One region of the Vibrio sp. TBV020 genome, then DNA from elsewhere that is predicted to be linked to it. Evidence: predicted binding sites of a transcription regulator. Region 1 holds the regulator's gene; the other holds the start of a gene.
What was found. The regulator CRP, encoded in region 1, controls carbon source genes, mostly activating them, when cyclic AMP is high. The targets are predictions, from matches to a motif close to TGTGANNNNNNTCACA.
Positions count from the first base shown of each region.

Region 2: a site for CRP is predicted at 4,393-4,408, ahead of udp (uridine phosphorylase). Genes of this name have one in related genera too.

Region 1 is NZ_JBEEAQ010000003.1:445,094-452,681, forward strand. It holds gene astA (arginine N-succinyltransferase) at 1-911, shown strand, start outside; gene astD (succinylglutamate-semialdehyde dehydrogenase) at 937-2,394, shown strand; gene AAFX28_RS09980 (DUF1338 domain-containing protein) at 2,600-3,391, shown strand; gene crp (cAMP-activated global transcriptional regulator CRP) at 3,605-4,237, opposite strand; gene AAFX28_RS09990 (phosphoribulokinase) at 4,479-5,348, opposite strand; gene AAFX28_RS09995 (YheU family protein) at 5,431-5,643, opposite strand; gene AAFX28_RS10000 (hydrolase) at 5,684-6,673, opposite strand; gene AAFX28_RS10005 (TIGR02444 family protein) at 6,683-7,162, opposite strand; gene AAFX28_RS10010 (ABC transporter ATP-binding protein) at 7,159-7,588, opposite strand, start outside.
Region 2 is NZ_JBEEAQ010000003.1:2,588,914-2,596,501, forward strand. It holds gene metG (methionine--tRNA ligase) at 1-928, shown strand, start outside; gene AAFX28_RS19710 (hypothetical protein) at 1,137-1,949, shown strand; gene AAFX28_RS19715 (hypothetical protein) at 2,001-2,576, opposite strand; gene AAFX28_RS19720 (DUF1456 family protein) at 2,790-3,269, shown strand; gene udp (uridine phosphorylase) at 3,530-4,288, opposite strand; gene AAFX28_RS19730 (zinc/cadmium/mercury/lead-transporting ATPase) at 4,561-6,864, opposite strand; gene AAFX28_RS19735 (MATE family efflux transporter) at 6,922-7,588, opposite strand, start outside.

The DNA.
Region 1 (7,588 bases):
CTAATCGTATTACCCATTCAGAATATAGCTTCACAAAGCCAGACGTAACTGAACCTGGTGATGAAGGCTATCTAATGGTTGGCTTTGATAGTGAAACTGGTGAAGTCGCTGGTTGTACTGGTATCGAAGCTTCAATTGGTTGGGATGTACCCTTCTACTCATACCACATCAGTACCGTCGTGCATTCATCGCCGAAACTTGGCGTGAATAACGTAGTTAAGCTACTGACTTTCGGCAATAACTACACCGGCTGTAGTGAGATTTGTACTTTATTCCTAAGACCGTCATTCCGCGGAGGATTGAATGGTCGCTTAATGTCTAAATGTCGTTTCCTCATGATGGCTGAGCACCCGCATCGTTTTTCTAAAACGGTATTTGCTGAGATGCGTGGTGTTTCTGATGAAGAGGGTAACTCTCCATTCTGGCAATGGCTACAAGAGCATTTCTTCTCGATTGATTTTACATTAGCAGATTACCTAACAGGTATTGGTAAGAAAGGCTTTATCGCAGACCTTATGCCTAAGCTGCCAATTTATATCAACCTATTGAGTAAGGAAGCACAGGCAGTGATCGGTCAGGTTCATGACAACACCAAACCTGCGCTGCGCCTACTTGAAAAAGAAGGTTTCACTTGTCGCAACTACGTCGACATTTTTGATGGTGGCCCGACGGTAGAGTGTGACGTGCGCAATATTGAATCTGTGCGTCATTCGATTCGCGCTAAGGTGACAGTCGCAGAACATACCAGTTCTCAGGACTACCTCATTTCGAACACTTCGTTCGAAGACTTCCGAGCGACCGCAGCAAAAGCGGCATACGACCATGCCACTGAGTCAGTGATTTTGTCGCCAGAAGTAGCAGATGCATTGAAGTTGAATGAAGGCGACTACGTTCGCATGTTGGCTCAGTAAGCTTGATATTATGAAGGAACAAGTTATGACACATTGGATTGCTGGTGAATGGGTGAAAGGTCAAGGTGAGGCAATGAACTCACAAAGCCCATACAACAATGAAGTCATCTGGCAGGGTGAAAGTGCGACGCCAGATCAAGTTGAACAGGCCGTATCAGCAGCGCGTAGCGCATTTGTTGGCTGGAAGAAAATGAGCTTTGCTGAACGCGAAGCGATTGTTCTAGCTTTTGCTGAGAAAGTGAAAGAGAACAGCGAGCAAATTGCTGAAATCATCGCTAAAGAAACTGGTAAGCCGATTTGGGAAACGCGCACTGAAGCGGCCGCTATGGCTGGCAAAATTGCGATTTCTATCCGTGCTTACCATGACCGTACTGGTGAAGCGCAGAGAGAAGCTGCAGGTAACCAGATTGTACTTCGCCACCGACCTCTGGGTGTAATGGCAGTATTTGGTCCATATAACTTCCCTGGTCACTTGCCAAATGGTCACATTGTTCCGGCGCTTCTTGCTGGTAATACCGTAGTATTCAAACCATCAGAGCAAACCCCGTTAACGGGTGAGTTCGCGATGAAGCTGTGGGATCAGGTTGGTCTACCTAAAGGGGTAATCAACCTTGTACAAGGTGCGAAAGAAACAGGTATCGCACTGGCTGATTCTAAGGGGCTTGATGGTGTGCTATTCACAGGTAGTGCGAATACAGGTCATATCCTTCACAAACAGTTTGCAGGCCAACCGGGTAAAATGTTGGCACTAGAGATGGGTGGTAATAACCCAATGGTTATCTCTGAAAACTACGGTGAAGTCGATGCAACGGTCTACACCATTATCCAATCGGCATTTATCAGTGCCGGTCAACGTTGTACTTGTGCTCGTCGTCTGTATGTTCCAGTCGGTGAGAAAGGTGACCTACTAGTAAGCAAGCTAGTAGAAGCGACGAACAAGATTCGTGTTGATCAGCCATTCGCTGAACCTGCGCCATTCATGGGACCGCAGATCTCTAAAGCTGCGGCTGACTTTATCCTTGCAGCACAATCCAATCTGCAAAAACTGGGTGGTCAGAGTTTGATTGAAGCACAGGCAGGTGAAGCAGCATTTGTGACGCCTGGCATTATCGATGTGACAGCGATTGCTGAATTGCCTGATGAAGAGTACTTCGGTCCATTGCTGCAAGTCGTTCGTTACCAAGGTTTAGAAAAAGCAGTCGAGCTAGCAAACGATACACGTTTTGGCTTATCCGCTGGTCTAGTTTCTACTGACGATGGCGAGTGGGAATATTTTGTTGACCATATCCGAGCGGGTATCGTGAACCGTAACCGTCAGCTAACGGGCGCAAGTGGTGATGCACCATTTGGTGGTCCTGGTGCGTCGGGCAACTTACGACCAAGTGCTTACTATGCAGCAGACTACTGTGCTTACCCAATGGCATCGATGGAAGGCGGAGAAACGATTCTTCCTGCGACCTTGAGCCCAGGGGTAGAGCTATAAAAATATTAGGTCAGTAAGAACCTAAATTAAGGGAATTCCCTTCTTCCTCCCTGAGCAGGGAGGTTTTAACGTCACAGGTTGAAGGCTATCAAACTGATTATCTGGACAAGTCGGTTTGGTAGCCTCTTTTATACCAAAAATTAAACGAATAACGATAACAACGACCTAACTCTATAACGTAAACAACCCCATACAAGGAGGCGTTATGACGCCAGATGTTTTATTCCAACAGTTATGGACGGACTATATTCAACGCTTGTGTCCTTCTGCTGAAAAAGTGCATCAACTTCTACAAGAAGATGAGGCTCTCATCAATGACCATATTGCTCTGCGAACCTTTAATATTGAGCCATTAGGTATTGCAACACTGGCTCAGCCTTTCTTGGATGCTGGCTATAAACCATGTGGTGATTATGAGTTTGAAAGCAAGAAGCTGGTGGCTAAGCATTTTGAACATCCTGATCCTAAACAACCTAAAGTGTTTATCAGTGAGCTTAAAGTGAATGAGTGTTCTGACGAGCTTCAGGCGATCGTTGCCAAGCTTGTAGAGCAATTGGACACCCATGATCTAAAAGGTGCTGACTTCCTGTGGGGTGGCCGTTTATGGGAGTTGAGTTATCAAGATTTCCAAACGCTAGCGAAAGAGAGTGAATACGCTTCTTGGCTCGCAGCACATGGTTACGGTGCGAACCACTTTACTGTGAGTGTGAATCAATTGAACGCCTTTGATGAAGTGAAAGGTGTTAATGATCATCTTCGCCAAGCTGGTTTCACTATCAATGAATCGGGCGGTGAAGTGAAAGGCTCTCCAGATGTATTGCTAGAGCAATCTTCTACTATGGCTGACAAAGTCGCAGTGTCATTTGCTGAAGGAACGGAAATCATTCCTGGTGGTTTTTATGAATTTGCTAAGCGCTACCCAATGGCGAATGGTGAGTTGTACCCAGGATTTGTAGCAGCATCTGCAGATAAGATTTTTGAAAGTACCAACGGATAAAAAGCAGAAGTGAAAACGGCTTTGCCCCTAGGGAGATAGACGTCATTCCATAGACCGACGCAGGAGGGAGTAGGGAATCTTCATCGGTTGGCTTTCTTGCTTGCAGAGATCCCCAACTCAGTCGTCCCTCCTTCTCGGGGATGACGCAAATAAACAAAAAAGCCACCAATGTCTCCATTGGTGGCTTTTAAATTTTTTAAACGTTAATTGGGATTAACGAGTACCGTATACCACGATAGTTTTACCGTGTGCAGAAATTAGGTTCTGCTCTTCTAGCATCTTCAGGATACGACCTACTGTCTCACGTGAACAGCCAACAATCTGACCGATCTCTTGACGAGTGATCTTGATTTGCATGCCGTCTGGGTGAGTCATCGCATCAGGTTGCTTCGCTAGGTTTAGTAGCGTTTGAGCGATACGGCCAGTAACGTCTAGGAATGCTAGGTCACCCACTTTTTGGCTAGTCACTTGTAGGCGGCTTGCCATTTGCGCAGAAAGGCGCATTAGGATGTCTGGGTTAACTTGGATTAGCTGACGGAATTTCTTGAAAGAGATTTCCGCTACTTCACAAGGAGATTTAGCACGAACCCAAGCAGTACGCTCTTGATCTTCTTCGAATAGACCAAGCTCACCGATGAAATCACCTTGGTTTAGGTAAGAAAGGATCATTTCCTTACCTTCTTCGTCCTTGATAAGAACCGCAACAGAGCCTTTAACGATGTAGTACAACGTCTCAGCTTTTTCGCCCGCGTGAATTAGCGTGCTTTTTGATGGGTACTTATGAATATGACAGTGTGAAAGGAACCACTCTAATGTTGGGTCGGTTTGAGGTTTACCTAGAACCATAATATCTCACTTCCTCTGCAGGGTACGCTTGTCGCTTTCCATGTTTTAGCAAAGCCTTAAATAGGCTTACTAGGATAAGAGCACTTTACAAATGCTGCAAGCTATCTTGTGTTTCGGTAAGAAATAGTATCCTTTTTCGAAAACGATTTCTTGATTTTAATCGGGTCAAGCGGTGTATTTACTACGCAAAACTGTGCACATGATCACGGTATGAAAAGTAATCGCGTTCTAGCCATGAGTATTAGCCAATTTTCCCGGTTTCGATGAGTTGTTGAAGAATAGGGCGTACGATTAATTCCATCGCAAAACTCATCTTGCCACCAGGGACAACAATGGTGTTATGACGGGACATAAACGAACCATCAATCATTGCGAGTAAATATGGGAAATCGACATTCTTGATACCACGCAAGCGGATCACGACAAAGCTCTCATCTAAGCTAGGGATTCCTTTCGCATTAAGTGGGTTAGAAGTATCGACGGTTGGTACGCGCTGAAAGTTAATATGAGTACGAGAAAACTGCGGTGTGATGTAGTTTAGGTAATCATCCATTGAGCGAACAATGGAGTCCATTACCGCTTCACGAGAATGGCCTCTATCACGGGTATCGCGTACGAACTTTTGAATCCATTCAAGGTTTACGATGGGTACCATGCCAATCAGAAAATCGACATGTTGAGCTACGTTGACATCACCATCGACTACGCCACCATGAAGACCTTCGTAGAATAGTACATCTGAGTTTTCTGGTAAGTCTTGCCAAGGAGTAAATGTACCTGGCATTTGATTGTAAGGGACGGCTTCGTCAAAGGTGTGTAGATAGCGACGAACTTGGCCTATACCTTCTTGTCCATATTTACGGAAGAACTCAGCTAACCCACCAAAGTCATTCGCCTGTGGACCAAAATAGCTAATGTGGCGGCCTTGTTCTCGAGCTTTACGGATCTCTACATCCATTTCTGGACGGGTGAAGCGGTGAAAACTATCGCCCTCAACCCATGCAGGTTTGACGTTCATCATGTTGAACATCTTGCGGAAAGCTTCAGAGGTAGTGGTAGTTCCGGCACCGGAAGAACCAGTAACGGCAATAATTGGGTGTTTTGCTGACATGACAAACCTTGTCTGAGAATACGTTCCTGTAATCGACGCCCACTATAACACGCTTTAATGGGGCGTCACTGTATGCGGTTCTCTAAAATTTATTTTTGAGTTGGATATCGACCGTTTCATGCAATTCAGAGAAAACAACGACTGCTTCACCGGACTCAAGCTGCTTCTTGATTTGGTCGATTTTACTTTGTAGCGAGACCTCGATAGCACCATAGTCAGTGCCTTCGCGTAGGACGAATTCTTTGATTAAGTTATCCAGTGTGTCCGGGTCAATTTGTTGCCAAGGAACAATCATAAATACCTCTAGATTTTATGTTCGTTGTAGACGCTGGGTATTATGCCGAAACTGCCAGACTTTCATAGTAGGCGGGCAACGCTTCTTCTAACCAAAAACGGGGCTTTATTGCACTACCAGTGACAAAACCGACGTGTCCACCTTGCTCGAAAAGGCGGTAGTCGATGTTATCCGGCAAGACATATTTGGGGATCACCGCATCGGTCATAAAAGGATCGTCTTTAGCATGAATGATCTGGGTTGGAAGAGTGATCTCTTTTAAGCGATGAATCCCAGAGCATTTATGGTAGTAATCCTCTGCATCTTTGAAACCGTGCAGGGGAGCGGTAATCAAATCATCAAACTCATACAATCTCGTGACTCGTTTGATGCTGTGATAGCTCAGGCCTAACTCGCCTTTCAGCAGATGTTGTTTTTGCAGTGCGCTCTTTTTTAGCGAGGTGAGCAGATAGCTCTTGTAGAGTTTTGAAAAGCCTTGCTCGATTCGTTCTGAACAAGCAGAAAGATCGAGTGGCGCAGAGACAATGGTGGCAGCATCAAGTAAGGGCTCTTCACTATATTTGGCTAAATAGTTGGCCAACATATTGCCACCTAATGAGATACCTACCGCGACTTTGGTTTGGTTAGGGAATAATTGATTGAGGTATTCCAAGAAGAATCGCGCATCTTCGACTTCACCTGAATGATAAGCGCGAGCCAGTTTATTTGGTTTGCCACTACAACCACGAAAATGCATCATGACCGATAGCCAACCTTGTTTGGCAAAAGCATTCATTAGACCGTTGGCATATGGGCTATAGAAGCAGCCTTCTAACCCGTGGAACAACACAAAAATTGGCTTATCAGTCTTTGCCTCGTCTTGGTTGCTTTGATTGATGTCTTCGCTCCATGCAATATCGAGAAAGTCCCCATCAGGGGTATCGAGTGTTTGCCACACAGGTTCAAATAGCGCTTTTTTGCGAATAAAGCGCGGTGCAAGAGTTTGAAGATGTGGGTTTGTTAGTCCTTTAGCAGCAACAAATTGAGTCATAGAGGATCTCTATAGGTTTGCGATGTTGTCGATAGGCTCCGCAAATGCAGAGTAGAGTTGTTCTCCACCTAACTGGCGGCAATAGCGCAGCGTTAAGGGTTCGCTATGATTGAGAGTCAGTGGGATGCTATTAATGCAGTCAACCAAGTCAGATTGCTGCTGTTTTTCTAGCTGGAGTTCAAACTGAAGAGATTCTCGATAAAGCGTGTCGCTGACATGGAGTTTCAGTTTGCGCCTGAACTCTCTGTAATTGAGTAGTAATGCTTCGGAGCGCCCTAAGCACTCTTCAACTCGATGCCAGTCTTGTTCTCTGAAGCAGATCTGCTGCTCGTCTAACCATTTGAGCAGCAGTAATAAGTTCACGTTACCTTTGAATTGATTCTGAAGATTCAAGCACGCCGCTTTTACCTCTCGCACGCTGTAATATTGCAAACTGAATTGCCATAAGCGTTCAAGGGTTAAAGAAATTTCGACGTGCTTTGAACTCATAGGCTATTGAACTCCTGTTCCATCTGTTCTAGTTCTTCTTGGAGAGACATCCACTCCATTTCGACATCTTCTAGTTCACCTTTGCTGTTAGCCTGAACAGCCAATACTTCATTAAGTTTAGCTTTATTTTCGGCTTCATAAAGGGAGTTGTCAGACAATTGCGTTTCAGCATCGGCTAATGCAGCGCCCAACTTATCCATTTTTTCTTCAAGCTTTGTCAGGTTTTTGCGAATTGGAGCCGTTTGCTTGCGGAACTCTGCTTCACGGCGTTTTTGATCTTTTTTCGCGGCGGCACTGTTGGTGCTATCCTTTGCAGGTTGCGCAGCTTGAGCTTCTTTTCGCTCTGCCTTCTGTTGATCCGTCAGCCATTTATAGTAGTCGTTTAAATCACCGTCGAATGGTGCAACTTGGCGGTCGTGAACAAGG
Region 2 (7,588 bases), 2.1 Mb from region 1:
TCAGCGCGTTAACGCTGACGTAGTAAACAAGATTGTAAACCTAGCTTCTCGTAACGCTGGCTTCATCACTAAGCGTTTTGAAGGCAAGCTATCTGCTAACTTCGCAGAAACTGAGCTTTACAACGAATTCACAGCTGCTGCTGACCGTATCGCTGAGCTATACGAGACTCGCGAGTTCGGTCGTGCTATCCGTGAGATCACTGCACTAGCAGACAAAGCAAACCAATACGTTGATGAGAAAGCACCGTGGGTTGTCGCGAAAGAAGAAGGTAAAGACCAAGAACTTCAAGACATCTGTTCTGTTGGTATCAACCTATTCCGCGTTCTAATGACTTACCTAAAACCGGTAATGCCAGAACTTGCAGCACGTACTGAAGCATTCCTAAACGAAAAGCTAACTTGGGAAGGCATCGCAGCACCGCTAACTGATCATGAGATCACTAAGTTCAAAGCGCTATTCAACCGTATTGATCCAAAGAAAGTTGAAGCGATGATTGAAGCATCAAAAGAAGATGCAGCAGCAGAGCAAGCAGCAAAAGAAGCGGCTGAAGCTGAAAAGAATAAAGCAAGCCAAACTGAACTAGACAAAGATCCAATCGCAGAAGAGATTGAATTTGACGCTTTCGCAGCTGTAGACATGCGTATTGCTCGCATTATTTCTTGTGAAGAAGTGCCAAAAGCAAACAAACTGCTTAAGTTCCAGCTAGACATCGGTGGCGAAACTCGTCAGGTGTTCTCTGGCATCAAGTCAGCGTACAAACCTGAAGAGCTAGAAGGCAAGCTAACTGTGATGGTAGCAAACCTTAAGCCTCGTAAGATGAAGTTCGGCATGTCTGAAGGCATGATCCTAGCAGCGGGCCCTGGTGGCAGCGACCTATGGATTCTTGAGCCACACGAAGGCGCACAGCCAGGTATGCGTGTAATGTAATGCCGCGTTGTTAGCCAACAATAGTTTAAGCCCCTAGTGCAGCAATGTACTAGGGGCTTTCTTTTGTCACAATTTCGGGCAGAGCTTGCACCAACAGTAAGCAGGCAATAACAGCCAAGAATTGTAATATACTGATTTATATATATTTTAATGTTGGCACATTATTCGCTCTACTCCTTTATAGGTAACAAGCACAAAGGAGTTGGCTATGTTTGTTCTAATCTCAATTATTTTTTCATGCGTTATTTTGGCTACGCTATTTCACTACTCTAAAAAGCGCCAAACGATCTTACAACGTAAATTCAATACGTTAGTGATGCTAAGGCAGCTACTACGCCTCTGTAGAGAGCATCGTAAACTGACACACCATTCTTTGAGCTATTCAATCGATCAGAAGCAGCTTAGTGAAATGAATGTACTTTATGATGAAATCATTCACACCTCCGATCAATTAGTGGCCATAGCCCCGTTTGATAACCGCCCTATGTATCGAATCTTTCAGCTCAAACTGAAAGCGATGCACAACGATTGGCACGAAAGGAGTGTAAGTCGCAATCAGATCATCCATGGAAAAACCATTCGTCACTGTATGTTCTTAATGGATGAGGTCGCGATTGCTTGGTTGATTGAGTCTGAACGTGAAGATCTCAATGATGAGTATCACCTAAACTGGCAGCAAGTACTCGACAGTATGGAAGTCCTGACTCAATTGCGGGTTTGTATTTCTGAGAGCAGCTCCAATGACGGGTTTTTACGCTTAAAGTACTACTGTGATAAAACCAGACGCAAACTCAATCAGCTCTCTCTGATTAGTCCGCTTTCTGTAGCCTCTCCAGTGAGCATTGATGCGATTCACCAGCTAACTGAGCTTTCCTCATCTGAATCTTTAGAGATCAGTAATGAAGAGTTGTATCGCATTACCAGTGACATTTCTGCGGTCATCGCGCAAGTTTATGATCAAATGTTGTCTGATATGGCCGAGAGCTTATATCTCCCTTTACCAAAAGTGGCTTACAGTTAAAGAATTAGAAGCCTTGAAATAATAACGGGCACCTACTGTGCCCGTTATTAATTATTTCGCTAGTTCGTAGTTTTGAGCCATTTCTTCTGGCGCAATACCATACTCATAGTCAGCGAGATAACCATCTTTGTAAACTTTCATGCCATTTACATCCCAGCTCACTTTAATGATGGCTGTTTTACCATCTTCACTGCCCATTAAGTTAAGCATCTCATCATCAATCTTAACTGCTTTGATTGTTTTGATTCGCTTAAAAGGTTTGAACTCAGTTGAAGTTGGCAATTCACCATAAGTCTTAGCCCACGTCTCTTTTGGCACTAACCATTGATTGTAAACTTCTCCCACAATTGGGGTCGGCATTGAGGCAACTACTACCGTATCGGTCATGACATTATTTGTCTCTAGTGAGTAGCCACCTTGCCCATCAGAGACATAAGTTGGGAACTGAGTGCCAAGTTCTTCTTCTGCAGGCAAACGACCGAGCGTCGGTGTTTTCTTGCGAAATAGCTGTGAACTTTCAAACTTTGCCATGATCTCTGGAATTTTCTGAAACTCAACAGGCTCTTGAGCAAATGCAGATGATGTAAAGGCTGCGATGATTGCGCCTAATGTAATCATTTTCTTCATGGGATAGATCTCCTTCGGAACAGTAGCCGATATAATAGAGCCTTGGTTGCTAGAATCAAATATTCAACTCGGGTATTGATAAACTCATCACTTTATCCCTATCCCTCCCTTTTGAAACTTACCTTCTAAAGCGAGATTATTTCTATCTCCTACCCCATATCTCTGCTAAAGTCCCGAGCACTAACACCTATCCTCCACTAAAGAGCTCAATCTGTGACTAACAATGAAATCTTGCGTCGTATTCAGCACGCACTAAACCTTAAAAATGCTCAAATTATCAAAGCTTTCGAGCAAGCAGATACGCCTGTAGCTCATGATCAGGTGGGCAACTGGTTGAAAGACGAAGGTGAGAAGTCATTTTCAAAAATGAAAGACAAAGATCTGGCGATCTTCCTTAACGGCTTCATTAATTTAAAGCGTGGCAAGAAAGAAGGCGAGCAACCAAAACCAGAGCAAGCACTGACTAACAACATGATTTTCATGAAGCTACGCATTGCACTGAATATGAAAGCTGAAGACGTACTAGATGTACTAGAAGTGGTTGGAATTAGCCTGAGCAAGTATGAAATCGGTGCTTACTTCCGCAAACCAAACAACAAGAACTACAAAGCGTGTGAAGATCAGTTGCTATGTGATTTCTTAAATGGCGTTCAATTCACTAACCGCCCAGATTCAGAAGAATTTGTGGCTTAACGCTGTTCCCACCTATTAAAATGCAAAAAACCTCAATCTGGTCAGCCAAGATTGAGGTTTTTTCTATTTAGATAGTGCTAGCTAGAGCACTAATACCAATCGGGATAAGTAGGTGATCAAATAATTGCGCAGGAAAAATTGCTTAGAGCAAGGCATAGATTGCAGCTAGCTAGTTGACCTACCTACAAAATCTATAACGATGCTATCAGCGATTTTAACCAGCAAGAATGACCACATATTTATTCTGGTTGGTATAATTCTTAAAGCATTTTACGTGCTGCTTCTACAACCACTTTGATAGAGCGCGCTTCTGTCTCTTTTAGTGTTGAGTGATCTGGGATCTCTTTCTGTGTACGGTTAATGATAACACCCGCAACACAACCCGCTTTTAGACCAGAACTTGCACACATGGTTAGTAGCGTTGCTGATTCCATCTCAAAGTTAAGTACGCCCATGTCTTGCCACTCTTGCATAGAACCTTGGAAACGCTTAACAACGCGACCAGAGAATGTATCGTAACGCTCTTGACCTGGGTAGAAAGTATCACTTGAAGCAGTTACACCCATATGAACTGTCGCGCCAGACTCTTCTACTGCTGCTTTCATTGCTGTTGCTACTTCAAAATCTGCAACTGCTGGGAACTCCATTGGAGCAAAGTGTAGACTTGCACCATCAAGACGAACAGAACCTGTCGATACAATCATATCACCCACATTTACGTGAGGCTGGATTGCACCAGTAGTACCAACACGTAGGAAAGTACGTACACCTAGCTGAGCTAACTCTTCAACAGCAATAGATGTTGATGGACCGCCAATACCTGTAGAACAAACAACAACAGGCTTGCCGTCAAGCTCTGCACGGTACAGTGTGTATTCACGGTGACTTGCTAGAAAGACTGGGTTCTCCATTTCCTCTGCAATTTTTTGTACACGCGCCGGGTCACCTGGAATGATAGCCAGAGTTGCACCAGCAAGATCGTCTTGAGTAACACCAAGGTGGAATACAGCTTGAGACATAGGTCGCTCCTTATGATGGCAAGTCAGTCGGTAAGTTAGGGCCTGCTTGCTCTATAAATTTATCGGGTACAGGAGATACTCTAACTAACCACCGATTTCTTTGAAGTGACAGTGATCACAAATAAGATCGCAACAAATAATTACATTGCACATAAAAACGGTTTACATCACATTTTGTCGCAACAAATGATCCTGATTGCATAAAAAAACAGCCCTTACATCAAAAATGAAGGGCTGTTTCATTGAGAGAGCTTTCGCTATAAATCTATAGCTTAATCAAGCTTCGATTTGAACTTAAGGAGCCTCAACGCGTTCAGGGTAACAATGGCCGTGGCACCACTATCAGCCAGTACCGCAACCCACAAGCCAGTAATTCCCAATAAACTTGTAACCAAGAAAATACCTTTTAAGCCGAGCGCCAATGCGATGTTTTGGCGAATGTTATTGAGCGTTGCTCGTGAAAGCTCAATCATGCCAGCAAGCTCTAGTAGGCGGTTGTGAGTAATTGCAGCATCAGCCGTTTCAAGCGCTACATCGGTGCCGCCTCCCATCGCGATACCAATACTTGACGCTTTCATTGCCGGTGCATCATTAATACCATCTCCAACCATAGCAACATTGCCTTGCGCAGACAGCTGTTCCACATAAGTCACTTTATCTTGCGGTAGTAGGCTTGCTTTAAAGTCAATATCAATCATTGAGCTGATAGCCTGCGCACTACGTGGGTTATCGCCTGTTAACATGATCGAATGAATCCCCAAGTCTTTGAGTGCTTTGACTGCCTGAGCCGAATCTTCACGCAAAGTATCTTGCCATGCGATCAAACCAATAGGTGTAGTTTGGCCCTCGATCGCGACGACAACGGTTTTACCTTGATTTTCCAGTTGCTCAATTTGATGCTTCAGCGTTTCGTCGAGGTCAATCTCAAGCTTACTTGGCGCTGAGACTTGATATTCAACCCCTTCAACTAAACCACGTACACCACTCCCCACTAAAGCTTGCTTATCTTGAGCTTCACTGATCTCAATGCCGATTTGTTTAGCTTTATTGACGACAGATACCGCTAGAGGGTGGCTCGAACCAACTTCAATCGCTGCTACTTTGGCTAACAATGACTCTTGCGTCCAACCCGAAAATACGATCACATCCGTCACTTCCGGTTTGCCTTTCGTCAATGTGCCGGTTTTGTCGAAAGCAATGGTCTCAACATTACCTAACTGTTCTAGAGCTGCACCGCCTTTAATCAAAGCGCCACGACGAGCTGCCGCCGCTAAGCCTGAGGTGATTGCCGCAGGTGTGGAGATCACCAGTGCACAAGGACATGCAATCAATAGAAGTGCGAGACCACGATATACCCACGTTTCCCAAGGTTGAGCAAACAGTAGTGGAGGTGTAATGATGACCAAAAGAGAAACCAGCATCATCAGCGGTGTATACCAACGGCTAAACTTATCTAGGAATCGTTCTAGTGGCGCTTTGCGGGACTCTGCCTCTTCAATTAAGTGAAGAATTCGATCAATGGCGTTTTCACCTTGCTTAGAAGTAATGGTAAAGCGAACCACTTTATCAACCGCTACCGCACCCGCCATCACTGACTCACCTTCGTAGCGTTCCACAGGGATCGACTCTCCGGTTAGCGCACTTTCATCAAAACTTGCTAGAGCATCCGTTAACTTGCCATCTGCTGGTAAACGAGCGCCAGGCGAAACTTCAATCACATCACCTGGTTGTAATTCACTAGCCGACACTTCAATACGCTGACCATCGACTATCTTAGTCGCCGTTTCAGGGACCAGCTCCATTAATGCTTGTACGCCACTGCGTGCTCTTGATGCTGCAAAAGCTTCTAGCTGCTCACCTATCAAAAACAGTAGCAACACCATCGCTGCTTCAACTGTCTCACCGAGATACAGTGCACCAATTGCAGCAACACTCATCAAAGTTTCAATCGCAAACGGAGTACCTGAGCGAGCTAAACTGATTGCTTTTTTGCCAATTGGGTAGAGACCCGCTAAACAAGTAATTAGGAATAGCCATTCACTGACTTGAGGGAATGCAGGTTTCATTGCCGCCGCGACGGCCATTGCAGAGGCTATTGCGAGAACTTGACTGTTTTGTTTGATAACAGCCTTCCAGCCTTTAGGTTTTTCTTTTTGATTCGATTCGGCGGGATTTGCGAACGTGAAACCAGTATCTAGAATGGTTTGCTCAACCAACTGAGCAACGCCAGAATTATCTGATTTGATTACTAACTTTTCTGTCGCAAATAGGACCTTAGCTTCTAAGACACCTTCGACACGATTGACAGCAGTTTCAATTTTTCTAGCACAAGATGGACAATCCATCCCGTTAATTTTCCAACTTTGAGTGAAACGAGCGGAAGAACTTCCGGACTCACTTTCTTCATCTGCTGGGTCCGACCCGCTACTGCAACTATTCGAGCTACAGCAGCTAGATTCTGTCGTGCTTACATCCGCCATTTGAATCGTCGTTATTTTCGGACTTGAACATGAGCCTACTTGCGAAGGATTAACCGCGATTTTCTCTGAGCGGCATGCTTGGTGTTTTGTGCACATATGTTTATCTCCATTCATTGTACACATTAAGTTTAAACCTTGGAGTCTACTCCAAGGTCAAACTTTTTCTGCAGATTCTTCCAATACTTCAGCCGTGGAGGCTACATCATCAATCAATACGGCATCGTGACTACAGAATGGTTGGCTGTTCACGCTCGTGATCGATGGATCCGCTTCCATTTGTTCTGTACACGAACCAGCCATCAGATCAGAGATATGTTTGCGCAAAACAATAATAGCAATGATGCCAAATACTACCGTCCCGACAGCCTGTCCGTAGAGTACGCCTAACGCACCAAACCACAACGCTCCAAAATGAACGAACGGCAATGTCCCTAGGGTTGCTTTACCAAGATTAAGTGCCGTTGAATATAACGGCTTACCCAAGTTATTGAACGAGGTATTCGCAACAAACTGTGCGCCATTAAAGATAAAGCTGATTGCAACATAAGTACAAAATGCCGCAACTATAATCTGAGCGTCACCTTGTAAACTGAACATACTCACTATTAAGTCTTGAGCAAAATACAGAATGACACATACCACTAGGGTATACAGGGTTGTGACGATCAATGAGTTGTTGAGCGTTTCTTTCACGCGGTCTATTCGCTCTGCACCATAATTTTGACCGATAATCGGACCAACAGCCCCAGACAAAGCAAAGATGACAGCAAAACAGACTGGCGTTAAACGACCGATTACCGCAAAACCAGCGACAAAGTTC